Regions from separate parts of the Mycobacterium sp. NGS69 genome, predicted to be linked through region 1. Evidence: predicted binding sites of a transcription regulator. Region 1 holds the regulator's gene; the other holds the start of a gene.
What was found. The regulator LexA, encoded in region 1, represses DNA repair genes until DNA is damaged. The targets are predictions, from matches to a motif close to CGAACANNTGTTCG.

Region 1 (7,378 bases):
CCAGCTAACGGCCTCACGTACCGTCGGCACATGTGTTTCTCGTATACCGAGTGCGTAGTCACACATCGCCACGCGGGCGATCCCGGCGCCGGAAGCCGTGGTCGGTCGCGGTACGGGCATGGTCTCGCATCATTTCGACATCGGCGCGGTCTCCGTTTTCGCAATTTTTGTAATTTGACTTCGCATTTCTCCCCGGCAAGGGCAAAGTTATGCGAGCCCGGCGAAAACGCGGTTCGTCACGGGTCCGCAGGTGCGGCGTGGCCAGGTATACGGGCCTTGGAGGCTTGGTGAACGGGCAGAGAGGTCGAATGCGCAAGCTGATCGGGCGCGCGCTGGTCGGCGTGGCGACCACGGTGATGGCGGCCGCACTGCTGGCCCCCGCCGCTTCGGCGTCTCCGATCGGCGACGCGGAGGCCGCCATGATGGCCGCCTGGGAGAAGGCCGGCGGCGACACCTCACCGCTCGGCCCCCGCAAGGGCGACGTGTACCCCGCCGGCGACGGATTCGCGCTGGACTTCGACGGCGGCAAGATGTTCTACACCACCGACACCGGTGCCAAGTTCGTTTACGGGCCCATCCTGGACAAATACGAGTCGCTCGGCGGCCCCGCCGGCAGCGATCTGGGATTCCCCACTATCAACGAGGTGCCCGGCCTGGCCGGACCGGACAGCCGCGTGGCCACCTTCTCCGCCAGCGACAAGCCGGTGATCTTCTGGACGTCCGACCATGGCGCGTTCGTGGTGCGCGGCGCGCTGAACGCCGCCTGGGACAAGCTCGGCAGCTCCGGCGGTGTGCTCGGGGCGCCGGTCGGCGACGAAAGCTACGCCGGCGAGGTCACCTCCCAGAAGTTCAGCGGCGGCGAGATCTCCTGGAACCGGAAGTCCAAGGAGTTCACCACCAACCCGGCGGCGCTGGCCGACCAGCTCAAGGGCCTGCAGGTGGCCATCGATCCCAACGCGGCCATCAACATGGCCTGGCGCGCGGCCGGCGGGGCCGGCGGCCCGCTGGGCGCCAAGCAGGGCGGGTCGTATCCGATCGGCGGTGACGGGGTCGCCCAGAACTTCGCCGGCGGCAAGGTGTTCTTCAACCCGGCCACCGGCGCGAACGCACTCGAGACCGACATCCTCGCCAAGTACGAGTCGCTGGGCGGCCCCGCCGGCAGCGACCTCGGTTTCCCCACCGCCAACGAGGCCGACGGCGGCATCGGGCCGTCCAGCCGGATCGCCACGTTCGCCGCCGCCGACCGGCCGGTGATCTTCTGGACCTCCGATCACGGCGCGTTCGTCGTGCGCGGCGCGATGAAGGCCGCGTGGGACAAGCTGCGCGGGCCGAACGGCAAGCTGGGCGCCCCCGTCGGCGACCAGGCGGTGGACGGCGACGTGATTTCGCAGCAGTTCACCGGCGGCAAGATCTCCTGGAACCGGGCGAAGAACGCCTTCAGCACCGACCCGTCGAACCTGGCCCCCTTGCTGTCCGGCCTGCAGGTGTCCGGGCAGAACCAGCCGAGCACCGTGGCGATGCCCTCGCACGCGAAGAAGTTCACCTGGCAGTGGTGGTGGCTGCTCGCCGCGATCCCGGTGCTGGTGCTGATCCTGCTGGCGGTGCTGCTGGCCTTCGCCTGGCGCCGGCGTCGGCGTCGGCGCCGCGCCGGCGACACCGCAACCTACGAGCCCGAGCGCGACTTGGTCGCCGCCGGCTACGAGGCCCCCGCCGACGGGCACTGGGGCCACGACGACGCCGAGCTTTCCCCCGACTGCGCCCCGCTCGGCGCGGAGTCACTCGAGCATGAGCCGCCGGACGACGGCGGGCCGGCGCCGCGCGTCAGCTGGACCCGCGGGGCTGACGACGGGGCCTTCGATGAGGACGAGGACCCCGACGCGGTGGACACCGATTCCATCCCGCTCGTCTCGGGAGCCGCGCTGGCGGAGGCCGGCTACGACGACGTTCCCGAGGCGGAGGCCGGCTACCCCGAAGTCGCCGGCGAGGGTGCCGACTACCCGGGCACCGAATACGTGACCGGCTACGAGGAGGACGAGTACGCCGACCCCGGCTATCCGGACGTCGCGGTTCCGCGCACCCCTCCGGAGGCCGCGTACATCGACGACGTGCCGGTCGCCGGGGAACCGGACACCGACTACCTGGAAGCCGAACCCGAGGATGTCGACGCCGCCGGCGCCGCGGTGGCCGCCGAGGCGCTAGCCGCCGGCGCGGGCGCCCGAGTCGGGCGCCACCACGCGGAGACGGACGAGGAAGAGCCGCCGGAATCGGCCCCCGACGCGGCCGTCGGGGCGCCTGCCGCGCCTGCCGTCGGTGGGCGCCCGACGATCCACCTGCCGCTGGACGATCCCTATCAGGCGCCGGACGGTTACCCGATCAAGGCCAGCGCCCGTTCCGGGCTGTATTACACCCCGGGCAGCGCGCTCTACCACGACACGCTCGCCGAAATCTGGCTGGCCAGTGAGGAAGTCGCGCAGACCAACGGCTTCATCAAGGCCGACTGAGCAGGTCGCTAGACCTTGCGGATCACGGTGACGACCTTGCCGAGCACGGTCGCGTCGTTGCCCGGTATCGGATCGAACGCCGGGTTGTGCGGCATCAGCCACACCTGACCGCCCGCGCGCTTGAACGTCTTCACGGTGGCCTCGCCGTCGATCATGGCGGCGACGATGTCACCGTTGTCGGCGACGTGCTGCTGGCGCACCACCACCCAGTCGCCGTCGCAGATCGCGGCCTCGACCATCGAGTCGCCAACCACCTTGAGCAGGAACAGCGTGCCCTCGCCGACCAGCTCACGGGGCAGCGGGAAGACGTCCTCGACGGCCTCCTCGGCGAGGATCGGCCCACCGGCCGCGATACGCCCGAGCACCGGGACGTAACTGGGTTCGGGCAGCGCGTCCGAGCCGGCGACGTCGGTGACGGGCGCCGCCTCGGCGGTCTCCTCGCTGCCGCGCACGTCCACGGCCCGCGGCCGGTTCGGGTCGCGGCGCAGGTAGCCCTTGCGCTCCAGGGTGCGCAGCTGGTGCGCCACCGACGACGTCGACGTCAGGCCGACGGCGTCGCCGATTTCCCTGATGCTCGGCGGGTAGCCGCGGCTGGTGACCGACTCGCGGATGACGTTCAGGATGGTGCGCTGCCGTTCGGTCAGCGATGAATCAACGGATGAGCCGATCGAGGGAGTGTCGTTGCTGTCGCTCATGCACCGAATGTAGCGGGAGGGCGGCCAAGAATCAAACATGTGTTCGACTGGCGTGTCGCCGGGGGTCGAAAGACCCTTAGACCCGGGGCGTCAAGACCCTATAGCTGCTGAATCACATGCGTGTAACTTTCGCGGGGAATGGGTACCTGTGCTGCATGTCAGAGGTCGCGCATCCGAATTTGTCGGTGGCGCGGTCTAGCGTTTTGCTTGCTCGACACGCTTCGCTCAAATGTTCGGACATCGAACACACGAGCGATATAGTCGAACACACGAGCGAGAACAACCTGACCGGAGGAACGCAAGATGACAATCACCTACACCGTCTCGCCGCGTACCAGCAGCGTTCGGCGCCCGGTCAACGGACCGGTGCCGGCGCTTCGTCCCGGCCGGGACGGCCTGACCCGTTCCCGCCGCCCCGGCCCGGCGAGGCCGGCGGGCGCGCCGCTGCGCTACCACGGCACCGGCGTCGCGATGTCGGTCGCCCCGCACCGCCGGCGTCCCGTCACGTTGGCGACGACGCTGGGGCTGGCGCTGGTCGCCGGGGTCATCACGCTGTGGCTGGGCCTGGTCGCCAACTTCGGGCAGGCGGTCAACGGCGACTCCACGGGAGCGGGCGCCGCGGTGCCCGATCGGTTGGCCGTCGTGCGGGTTGAGCCCGGCGAGTCGCTGCAGGACGTCGCTCACCGGGTGGCGCCCGACGCGCCGGCCCGCCAGGTCGCCGATCGCATTCGCGAGCTCAACGACCTGAACTCGCCCGCGCTGGCCGCCGGGCAGACGCTGATCGCGCCGATCGGCTGAGCCCGCGAAGCGGGTACGCTCGGAGTGTTCTGCGGGCCCGCAGGTGAGCACGGCGAAGGAGCGGTCATGCACTGTCCGTTCTGCCGCCATCCGGATTCCCGGGTGATCGACTCGCGGGAAACCGATGAAGGCCAGGCGATCCGGCGCCGCCGGTCGTGCCCCGAGTGCGGGCGGCGCTTCACCACCGTCGAGACGGCGGTGTTGGCGGTGGTCAAACGCAGCGGCGTCACCGAGCCCTTCAGCAGGGAGAAGGTGGTCAGCGGCGTCCGGCGGGCCTGCCAGGGCCGCCAGGTCGACGACGACGCGCTGAATCTGCTTGCCCAGCAAGTGGAAGACACGGTGCGCGCCGCCGGGCCCGAGGTGCCCAGCCACGAGGTCGGCCTGGCCATCCTCGGCCCGCTGCGCGACCTCGACGAGGTGGCTTACCTGCGGTTCGCCTCGGTGTACCGGTCGTTTTCGTCCGCCGAGGACTTCGAGCGCGAGATCGAGGCGCTGCGCGCGCACCGCAACGCGTCGACCGATCCGGAGCCGGCCACTCGCTAGGCTGGCGGTCATGCCGCCTGACTTGCATCCCGATCTGGAGGCGCTGGCACCGCTGCTGGGGAGATGGGCCGGCCGCGGCTCAGGCTTCTACCCGACGATCCAGCCGTTCGAGTATGTCGAGGAAGTCGTCTTCGCCCACGTCGGCAAGCCGTTCCTGACCTACTCGCAAAAGACCAAGGCGGTGGCCGACGGCCGGCCCTTGCACGGCGAAACGGGATATTTCCGCGTGCCCCGCCCGGGCGCCATCGAGCTGATCGTCGCCCACCCGAACGGCATCACCGAGATCGAGACCGGCACGTACACGCTGACCGGCGGCCGCATCGACGTGGAGCTGTCCAGCACCGCGATCGGGCTGGCCCCGAGCGCCAAAGAGGTGACCGCCCTGGGCCGTTCGCTGCACATCGACGGCGACGAGCTGTCCTACACGCTGCGCATGGGTGGCGTGGGACAACCCCTGCAGGATCACCTGGTGGCCGTGCTGCACCGCCAGCCCTGAACTCAATCGACCTGTCGGACACCGTCGTTGACGACGCGCCCGGCCACCCCGACCCAGCCCTCCGCGTTCCACGCGGTTTCGATGACCGAGCCCTTGCCCTGGATGATGCGCAGGTCGCGGCTGAGGTAGTCGGTCAGCCGCATCGCCGCCGAGCCGGTCGCCTCGTCCTCCGGCACGCCGAGGTTCGCGAAGAACCCGCGCGCGCGCAAAGCCCCGGCGGCTTGATCGACCCACGCCCACAGGTAGTGCGCGGCGTCGTCCGGAAAGTCCGCGGGGTCGGCGGCGAGAACGTCGTCGGCCGAATCGAATTCGTGGATGGCCACTTCCGGCGCCCATTCCGAGCGGGCGCTGACGCCGGTAACATCGTCCCGGTAGCTCACCTGCACGAGCCCGGCCGGCACCTGGAGCGTCTTGATCGGCCAACCGCCCTCGTGCAGCCACCACGCCGCGCCGACGGTCGGGTGCCCGGCGAACGGCAGCTCGGCGCGCGGCGTGAAGATCCGCATGTGCGCGGTGGCCGAGCCGGCGGCCGGGAGATCGATGAATACCGTTTCGGCGTAGCCCAATTGGGTCGCCAGCCGCTGCCGGTCCGCCGGTGCCACCCGTGCGGCGTCGACCACTCCGAGCCGGTTACCGAAATTCCCGTCCGAGTCGGTGAAGACGCGCAACACCGTCACGTCGATGCCCATGTCCCGACTGTACGGCCCGGGTCAAAGGGATTATCAGGTGGCGCTGCGCTCGTCGGAGCCCATGGCGTTCAGGACGGCGACGCGGGTGTCGGCCGGGCCGGTGACCGTGTTCGCGCCGCCCCCGGTGCGGAGCAACTGGCGAAGGGCGCCTTGATCGTATTGGGAAGGCTCGGTGGTGTCGATGAAGCGCTCGACGACATCGATGAAGCGCGCCGGGTCGTCGTGGAACGGGAAGTGGCCCGAGCCCTCGAAGATCTCGAGCCGGGAGCCGGGCATCGCCGCGTGCGCCATCCAGGCGTGCCGGACTGGGACCACCACATCCTTGGTGCCCCAGACGATCTGCACCGGGATGGCCTCGGTCAAATAACATCGATCCAGCATCGTCACTATCTGCCCGCGCCAGTCCACCACCGCCCGCAGGGTGCGGCTGAACGCCGCCGAGGCCGTCGGCTCCGGCAGGTCGTCGAGGATGCGCAGCACGTTGGGCAGGTCGTGGCCCAGCGCGGTCGACCCGATCGCCAGCCCTGCCAGCTTCCCCGCCAGCTGAACCGCCGGCAGCACGAGGGGCAACCGCAGCAGCGCCAGCGCCTCGCTGCCCATCGGCAACGACGCCAGCCGGAAGACGACGTTGACATCCTTGGTGACACCGCCCGCGGCGACCAGGATCAGCCGGTCGACCAAATGCGGGAACTGGTAGGCGAATTGCATGGCCACCCCGCCGCCCAGCGAATGGCCGATGATCGTCACCCGCTCGATGTCGAGCACGGACAGCAGGTCGCGCATCCCGTTCGCGTACGCGGCCGCCGAGTAGTCGGCGCGCGGTTTGTCGGATTTGCCGTGACCCAGCAGGTCGGGGGCGATGACCGTGAATCGCTGTGCGAGCTTGGCCTGCACCGTGTTCCAGGTGGTGGAGTTGTCGCCGATGCCGTGGAGCAGCAAGATCGCCGGCCCGGAACCGGCGATCCGGTAGGCCCGCTTGTAGCCGTGGATGGTGCGGAACTCGAGCGTGGGCGCGGTGACTTCACGCACTGGGCGAAGGTTGCTCTTGCGCTTCCGCTCGGTCATCTCCGCCAACCTTGGTGTCGGCCCGGGCTATGGGCGTTTCGAAACCTCACGCCTGGTCGTCGTCGTTCTTCTTCTCCGCCTGCTGGGCAAGGAATCGCTCGAACTCTGCGCCAAGCTCGTCGCCGCTGGGGAGATCCTCGTCGTGGGTTAGTAACGATCTGTTCTCCTGAGCGTCGATGAACGCATCGTACTGGCGCTCGAGCGCGGCCACCACTTGAGCCACCTCCGCGCTCGCCTGCACCTGCTCGTCGATCTTGGCGCGAATCTCCGCCGCGGCCTCGGTCAGCGCCGACAGCGGAAGCTCCAGCGATCCGCTCTTGGCCACCTGCTCGAGCAGCGCCTGCGCGGCGGCCGGATAGTCGGTCTGCGTCAGGTAGTGCGGGACGTGCACGGTGAAGCCGACGACCTCGTGCCCGTGTTGGGCCATCCGGTATTCCAGCAGGTTGGACGCGCTGCCGGGGACCTGGATCTCCGAGATCCACGGCTGGAAATCGGCGATCAGTTCCTTGTCGTTGGAATGCGCCGTCATCGTGATCGGCCGCGTGTGCGGGACCGCCATCGGGACGGTGCCCAGGCCGATCGTGCGCCGCA
Region 2 (7,378 bases), on a different contig from region 1:
GGGCACCGCGCGGGAGGTGATCACGTTGTGGATGATCGTGGCGCCGATCTCGCGGCCCAGTTCGCGCGCGGCCACCAGGCTGGTCACCGTCGACGGCGAAACCAGGTGGCCGCCCTCGTCGACCACGAAGCACCGGTCGGCGTCGCCGTCGAAGGCCAGCCCGATATCGGCGCCGCTGTCGCGGACGAACTTCTGCAGGTCCACCAGGTTGGCCGGGTCGAGCGGGTTGGCCTCGTGGTTGGGGAACGAGCCGTCGAGCTCGAAGTACAACGGCAACAGCGTGATCGAGTCGATCGCGCCGAGCACCGCCGGGGCGGTGTGGCCGGCCATGCCGTTGCCGGCGTCCACGGCCACCCGCAGCGGGCGCAGCCCGGAGGTGTTCACCAGCGACCGCAGGAACTTCCCGTAGTCCGCCAGCACGTCCTGATCGGTGACCGTGCCGGGTTGCCCGTCGTACGCCGCGACCCCGGCGATCACGTCCTCGGTGATGACGCCCAGCCCGGTGTCGGCGCCCACCGGTTTGGCGCCGGCCCGGCACAGCTTGATGCCGTTGTAGGCGGCCGGGTTGTGGCTCGCGGTGAACATCGCGCCGGGGCAGTCCAGCAACCCCGAGGCGAAATAGAGCTGGTCGGTGGACGCCAGGCCGATGCGCACCACGTCGAGGCCCTGGCCGATCACCCCGCCCGCGAACGCGGCGGCCAGCCCCGGCGAACTGTCCCGCATGTCGTGGCCGATGGCCACCCGGCTGGCCCCCTCGGCGCGCATCAGCCTGGCGAACGCGGCGCCGAGGTCGGTGACCAGTGACTCGTCGAGCTCCTCGCCGACCAGCCCGCGCACGTCGTACGCCTTGACGACACGGCGAACGGTCGCGGCGGACCGGGGCATGCGAAACTCCTGACGCTCCTGACAGTGTGGCTCTTGGCGCCAGCCTATCGGCCCGGGAAAAACCTGTGGCGCGTTAGCCGCGGCTAGTCAGCCGGGTCGGGCAACACCCGCAGATGGCCCCGGCGCCGACCGGAACGATGTTCGGGGGGCGCGAGCAGCCCGCTGCTCGGCGCGGTGGCATGGGCCCCCGCGTGCTGAATGTGGGGATCGGCAAAGCCGTTGACCGGCGCGGCCCCGTACGGCATCGCCGCGTCGGCCGGGCGACCCTCGCGCACCGCGTCGGCCAGGGCGACCAGGTCGTCCTCGTCCGGATGGGCGGGCTCGGAAAGGAGGGGTCCGGCGTGCCGCACCAGCTCCCACCCGCGGGGCGCGGTGATCCGGCCGGCGTGGCCGACGCACAGGTCCCACGAGTGCGGTTCCCGCGCGGTGGCCAGGGGGCCAACCACTGCCGTCGAGTCCGAGTAGACGAACGTCAAGGTCGCCACGGCATAGTGCGGACACCCGGGCCGGCAACAGCGACGGGGAACGTTCACGATCGAAAGGCTATCGTGCGGAAACGTCGTGGAAGCGCCGGACACGCGCATCCGCACGACCCGCGATTCCCAACCGTTACCATCGGCCCGATGAGCGATTCCCGCGGCGATTCCCGCGGCTCCCCGCAAAGCGATCGGTCGCGGCGCCGTTCGGCTTCCTACCGTGCGTCGCGCCGCGGCCGCGATATGCGGGGCCCGTTGCTGCCGCCGACGGTGCCGGGCTGGCGAAGCCGGGCCGAGCGGTTCGACATGGCGGTGCTGGAGGCCTACGAACCGATCGAGCGGCGCTGGCAAGAACGCGTCTCGGAGCTCGACGTGGCGGTCGACGAGATCCCCCGCATCGCCGCGAAGGATCCCGATGCCGTGCAGTGGCCACCCGAGGTGATCGCCGACGGGCCGATCGCGCTCGCCCGCTTGATCCCGGCCGGCGTCGACGTCCGCGGCAACTCCACGCGGGCACGAATTGTCTTGTTCCGCAAGCCGATTGAGAGACGGGCCAAGGACACCGTCGAACTTGGCGAGTTGCTGCACGAAATCCTGGTGGCCCAGGTGGCCATCTACCTGGACGTCGAGCCCTCGGTCATCGATCCCACGATCGACGACGAATGACGTTGCGGGCGGGCGCCGGGGTCAGATGATGCCGCGTTTGAGGCGGCGGCGCTCGCGCTCGGAGAGGCCGCCCCAGATGCCGAAGCGCTCGTCATGGGCCAGGGCGTACTCGAGGCACTCGTGGCGCACCTCGCAACCGAGGCAGATCTTCTTGGCCTCGCGGGTGGAGCCGCCCTTCTCCGGGAAGAAGGCCTCGGGATCCGTTTGCGCGCACAGCGCGCGGTCCTGCCACTGATCCGGGGTCGGCAGCGGTTCGGGCTCGGGCTCGAAAACGACTGGGGCGTCGGGAACCACAGTCAGGTGCGGGCGGACGGGTGCCGCCGGCATCGCGCCGATGGTGCTGTGCGGTGTGCTTGTCATAACGCCCCGAAGGTGCTCATAAGACATGCTTCGTCCGCCTCCTCAGGTTTGATTTGAGAGAGTGAGTGAGTTCCCACTGTTCTGATGTACAGACAATTCGAACATGTGATCGAATCTCGGTCTGCGACACCGGAATCGGCCGGCCAACCGGGAAATGACACTGATGTGATTAGACACTTGTTGACCTGCCTGGTCAAGCGTAATGGCGAATTTCCATATCATCTCGTGACCAAATTCCGGCGTTTCCGTTGTTTTGCGGTCTTCGGCGTGTCGATCACAGTCCCCACGCGGGCAGTACTGTCGAGCCCTGTGAAGGTCAAGTGAAGGTCACGGTTTTGGTCGGCGGGGTGGGCGGCGCCCGGTTCCTGCTGGGGGTTCAACAGCTGCTCGGGCTCGGTCAGTTTTCGCAACAGGGCCAAAATGGCGGCGGACACGAACTGACCGCGGTCGTCAACGTCGGCGATGATGCGTGGATCCACGGGGTGCGCGTCTGTCCGGATTTGGACACCTGCATGTACACCTTAGGTGGAGGTGTCGACCCGGAGCGAGGGTGGGGTCATCGCGACGAAACCTGGCACGCCAAAGAGGAATTGGCGCGCTACGGCGTGCAGCCGGACTGGTTCGGGCTCGGCGACCGCGACCTGGGCACCCACCTGGTGCGCACTCAGATGCTGAACGCCGGCTACCCGCTGTCGCAGATCACCACCGCGCTGTGCGACCGCTGGCAACCCGGCGCGCGGTTGCTGCCGGCCACCGACGACCGCTGCGAGACGCACGTGGTGATCACCGATCCCGCCGACGACGGCCGGCGCGCGATTCACTTCCAGGAGTGGTGGGTGCGCCACCGGGCCCAGGTGCCCACGCACAGTTTCGCGTTCGTCGGCGCCGAAAAGGCCAGCGCCACAGCCGAAGCGGTGGCGGCCATCGGCGAAGCCGACGTGATCCTGCTGGCGCCGTCCAACCCGGTGGTCAGCGTCGGCGCCATCCTGGCGGTCCCCGGCATCCGCGGGGCGCTGCGCGCGGCCACGGCCCCGGTGGTCGGCTACTCACCGATCATCGGCGGAAAGCCGTTGCGCGGCATGGCCGATGCATGCCTTTCGGTGATCGGGGTCGAGTCCACCGCGGAGGCGGTCGGCCGGCACTACGGGGCGCGGCGGGCCACCGGGATCCTGGATTGCTGGCTGATCCACGAGGGCGATGAGGCCCACATCGAGGGGGTGGCGGTGCGCGCGGCGCCGCTGATCATGCGCGACCCCAAGGCGACGGCCGAGATGGTCGCCGCGGGGCTGGAGCTCGCGGGCGTGAACCTGTGACCGAGCACGGCACCGGCGCGGCGATCGAGATCCTCCCCGTCACCGGGCTCCCCGAATTCCGGCCCGGCGACGACCTGGGCGCGGCCGTCGCCGCCGCGGCGCCGTGGCTGCGCGACGGCGACGTCGTGGTGGTGACCAGCAAGGTGGTGTCCAAATGCGAGGGCCGCCTGGTGCCGGCCCCGCGGGACGCCGAGGAGCGCGACCGGCTGCGCCGCAAGCTGGTCGACGACGAGGCCGTGCGCGTGCTGGCGCGCAAGGGCCAGACGCTGATCACCGAGAACCGGCTCGGCCTGGTCCAGGCCGCCGCCGGGGTGGACGGATCCAACGTCGGCCGCGACGAGCTGGCGCTGCTGCCGGTCGACCCCGACGCCAGCGCCGCCGCGCTGCGCGCCGGGCTGCGCGAGCGCCTCGGCGTCGGCATCGCCGTGGTCATCACCGACACGATGGGCCGCGCCTGGCGCAACGGGCAGACCGACGCGGCCGTCGGCGCGGCGGGCCTTCGCGTGCTGCACGGCTATTCGGGGGCCGTCGATGCGCACGGCAACGAGCTGCTGGTCACCGAGATCGCGATCGCCGACGAGGTCGCGGCCGCCGCCGATCTGGTCAAGGGCAAGCTGACCGCGATGCCGGTGGCCGTGGTGCGAGGGCTGCCCGGCGGCGTTGTGACCGACGACGGCACGACGGCGCGGCAGCTGCTGCGGCCCGGCGAGGAGGACCTGTTCTGGCTCGGCACCGCCGAGGCCCTCGACCTGGGCCGCCGCCAGGCCCAGCTGTTGCGCCGGTCGGTGCGCCGGTTCAGCGCCGAGCCGGTGCCACCCGAGCTGATCGAGGCCGCCGTCGCCGAGGCGCTCACCGCGCCGGCCCCCCATCACACCCGGCCGGTCCGGTTCGTGTGGCTGCGCACCCCGGCCACCCGGACCCGGCTGCTGGACCGCATGAAGGACAAGTGGCGCTCCGACCTCACCGGGGACGGCCGGCCCGCCGACTCGGTCGAGCGGCGGGTGGCGCGCGGCCAGATCCTCTACGACGCGCCCGAGGTCGTCATCCCGTTCCTGGTCCCCGAGGGCGCCCACGCCTATCCCGACGCCGCCCGCACCGCCGCCGAACGCACCATGTTCACGGTCGCGGTCGGGGCGGCCGTGCAGGCGCTGCTGGTCGCGCTCGCGGTGCGCGGTGTGGGCAGCTGCTGGATCGGCTCGACGATCTTCGCCGCCGACCTGGTCCGCGCCGAGCTCGAGCTGCCCGCCGACTGGGAGCCGTTGGGCGCCATCGCGATCGGATACGCCGAGGAGCCGCCCGGGCCCCGCGCCGCGCCGGAACCCGGGGATCTGCTGCTGCGCAAGTAATACTGAGCCCATGCGTTTCGCGGGCAAGGCGGCGGCGTCGGCCGACAAGGTCCGCGGCGGCTACTACACCCCGCAACCGGTGGCGCGGTTCCTGGCCCACTGGGTCCGCGAGGCCGGCCCGCGCATCGTCGAGCCGTCCTGCGGCGACGGCCGCATCCTGCGCGAGCTGGCGGGCCTCAGCGACCGGGTGCGCGGGGTGGAGCTGATCCCCGAGGAAGCGGCCAAGGCCCGGCGGTTCGCGCCCGTCGACGCCGAGAGCCTGTTCGCCTGGCTGGCCCGTGCCGAGCCCGGCGGCTGGGACGGTGTCGCCGGCAACCCGCCCTACATCCGCTTCGGCAACTGGGCGCCCGATCAGCGCGACCCGGCGCTGGAGCTGATGCGCCGCGAGGGGCTGCGCCCCAGCCGGCTGACCAACGCCTGGGTGCCGTTCGTCGTCGCGAGCGCGGTCCTGGTGCGCGACGGCGGACGGGTGGGGCTGGTGCTTCCGGCCGAGTTGCTCCAGGTCGGCTACGCCGCGCCGCTGCGCGAGTTCCTGCTGAGCCGGTTCCGCGAGATCACGCTGGTGACGTTCGAGCGGTTGGTGTTCGACGGCGTCCTGCAGGAGGTCGTGTTGTTCTGCGGGGTCGCCGGGCCGGGCCCGGCGCGCATGCGCACGGTCCACCTCAGCGACGCCGAGGCTTTGGCGGGCGCGGAACTCGGTGCCGCGTGGGCCCCCGCGCTGCTGCACGAGAAGGAGAAGTGGACCAAGTACTTCCTCGATCCCGCCGCGATCCGGCTGCTGCGCGGGCTCAAGGCGTCGCCGGCCATGGCCAGGCTCGGCTCGCTCGCCGACGTGGACGTCGGGATCGTGACGGGCCGCAACAGCTTCTTCACCTTCACCGACGAGCAGGCCGGCGAACTGGCGCTGCGGCCGCACTGCGTCCCGCTCGTTTCCCGCAGCGCGCAGCTGTCCGGGCTGGTTTACGACGGCGACTGCCGCGCAAGCGATCTCGCCGCGGGACATCGGACGTGGCTGCTCGACGCGCCGCCCGAGCCGGCCGACACCGCCCTGCTGGGCCACATCGAAGCCGGGGAGGCCGCCGGGGTGCACCGCGGCTACAAGTGCTCGATCCGCGAGCCGTGGTGGATCACCCCGTCGCTGTGGATGCCCGACCTGTTCCTGCTGCGCCAGATCCACCGGTCCCCGCGGCTGACCGTCAACGCCGCCGCGGCGACGAGCACCGACACCGTGCACCGCGTCCGGCTCGCGCCCGGCGTCGACGCGAGCGCGCTGGCCGCGGTGTTTCACAACAGTGTGACGTTCGCCTTCGCCGAGATCGTGGGCCGCAGCTACGGTGGGGGCATCTTGGAGCTGGAACCCCGCGAAGCCGAGCAGCTGCCCATTCCCCCGCCCGCCTATGCCGGCGACGGACTCGCCTGCGACGTCGACCTGTTACTGAAGGCGGGCGAGGTCGACAAGGCGCTCGACCTCGTCGACCGGCGCGTGCTGATCGACGGGCTCGGCCTGTCCCCCGACGTCGTGATCCGATGCCGCGCGGCCTGGGTCTCGCTGCGGGATCGCCGAACGAGGCGGGGATCGCGGTGAGCCTTTGGGAGTCGGCGGTCTCGATCCTCGGCAACTGGCGCGCCCCCGACCCGGGGCAGGACTCGTTGCGGCACGCGGTGCTGGCCTTCGTGCACGGCCGTCCCGACGCCTGCCGCCGCGAGTGCGTGCCCGGGCACGTCACCGCGTCGGCGCTGGTGCTCGACCACACCGGTTCGCAGGTGCTGCTGACGTTGCACCCCCGCCTGGGCCGCTGGGTGCAACTGGGCGGGCACTGCGACGAGGATGACGCCGACGTCGTCGCCGCCGCGTTGCGCGAGGCGACCGAGGAATCCGGCGTCGACGGCCTGCGCATCGAGCCCGAGCTGGCCGCCGTGCACGTGCACCCGGTGACCTGCTCGCTGGGCGTGCCCACCCGCCACCTCGACCTGCAATTCATCGCCCACGCGCCCGCCGGCGCGCGGATCGCCATCAGCGACGAGTCCGACGATTTGCGGTGGTGGCCCGCCGACGCCCTGCCGGACGGCACCGATCACGCGCTGACGTATCTGGTTTCGCGGGCTATGGGCCGTGCGTCACGCTAGCGTGGCTGTCGGCGCCGAGCGGTACGCCAGCGTGACGTTCGGCGCAAACAACTGCCTCACACGTCGGACGAGTAGCGGATCCCGCCGTCGGGAATGGCGACGCCGGGCCACACCCGGGCGCCGCGCAACAGCTCGCAGCGCGCCCCGATGTCGGCGCCGTCGCCGATCACGCCGTCACGGATCAGCGCCCGCGGGCCGACGCGCA

Region 2: a site for LexA is predicted at 2,486-2,499, ahead of cofD (2-phospho-L-lactate transferase). Genes of this name have one in related genera too.

The regions. Positions count from the first base shown of each region.
Region 1 covers NZ_JCALCD010000002.1:326,569-333,946, forward strand. The annotation lists gene AC5Y2S_RS06795 (LGFP repeat-containing protein) at 288-2,501, shown strand; gene lexA (transcriptional repressor LexA) at 2,510-3,196, opposite strand; gene AC5Y2S_RS06805 (LysM peptidoglycan-binding domain-containing protein) at 3,500-3,994, shown strand; gene nrdR (transcriptional regulator NrdR) at 4,061-4,537, shown strand; gene AC5Y2S_RS06815 (peroxynitrite isomerase) at 4,548-5,033, shown strand; gene AC5Y2S_RS06820 (PhzF family phenazine biosynthesis protein) at 5,036-5,722, opposite strand; gene AC5Y2S_RS06825 (alpha/beta fold hydrolase) at 5,756-6,787, opposite strand; gene AC5Y2S_RS06830 (proteasome assembly chaperone family protein) at 6,834-7,378, opposite strand, start outside.
Region 2 covers NZ_JCALCD010000005.1:96,841-104,218, reverse strand. The annotation lists gene AC5Y2S_RS16420 (phosphomannomutase/phosphoglucomutase) at 1-885, opposite strand, end outside; gene AC5Y2S_RS16415 (DUF3499 domain-containing protein) at 969-1,418, opposite strand; gene AC5Y2S_RS16410 (metallopeptidase family protein) at 1,605-2,027, shown strand; gene AC5Y2S_RS16405 (WhiB family transcriptional regulator) at 2,049-2,387, opposite strand; gene cofD (2-phospho-L-lactate transferase) at 2,708-3,700, shown strand; gene AC5Y2S_RS16395 (coenzyme F420-0:L-glutamate ligase) at 3,697-5,046, shown strand; gene AC5Y2S_RS16390 (Eco57I restriction-modification methylase domain-containing protein) at 5,057-6,631, shown strand; gene AC5Y2S_RS16385 (NUDIX hydrolase) at 6,574-7,173, shown strand; gene manB (mannose-1-phosphate guanylyltransferase) at 7,230-7,378, opposite strand, start outside.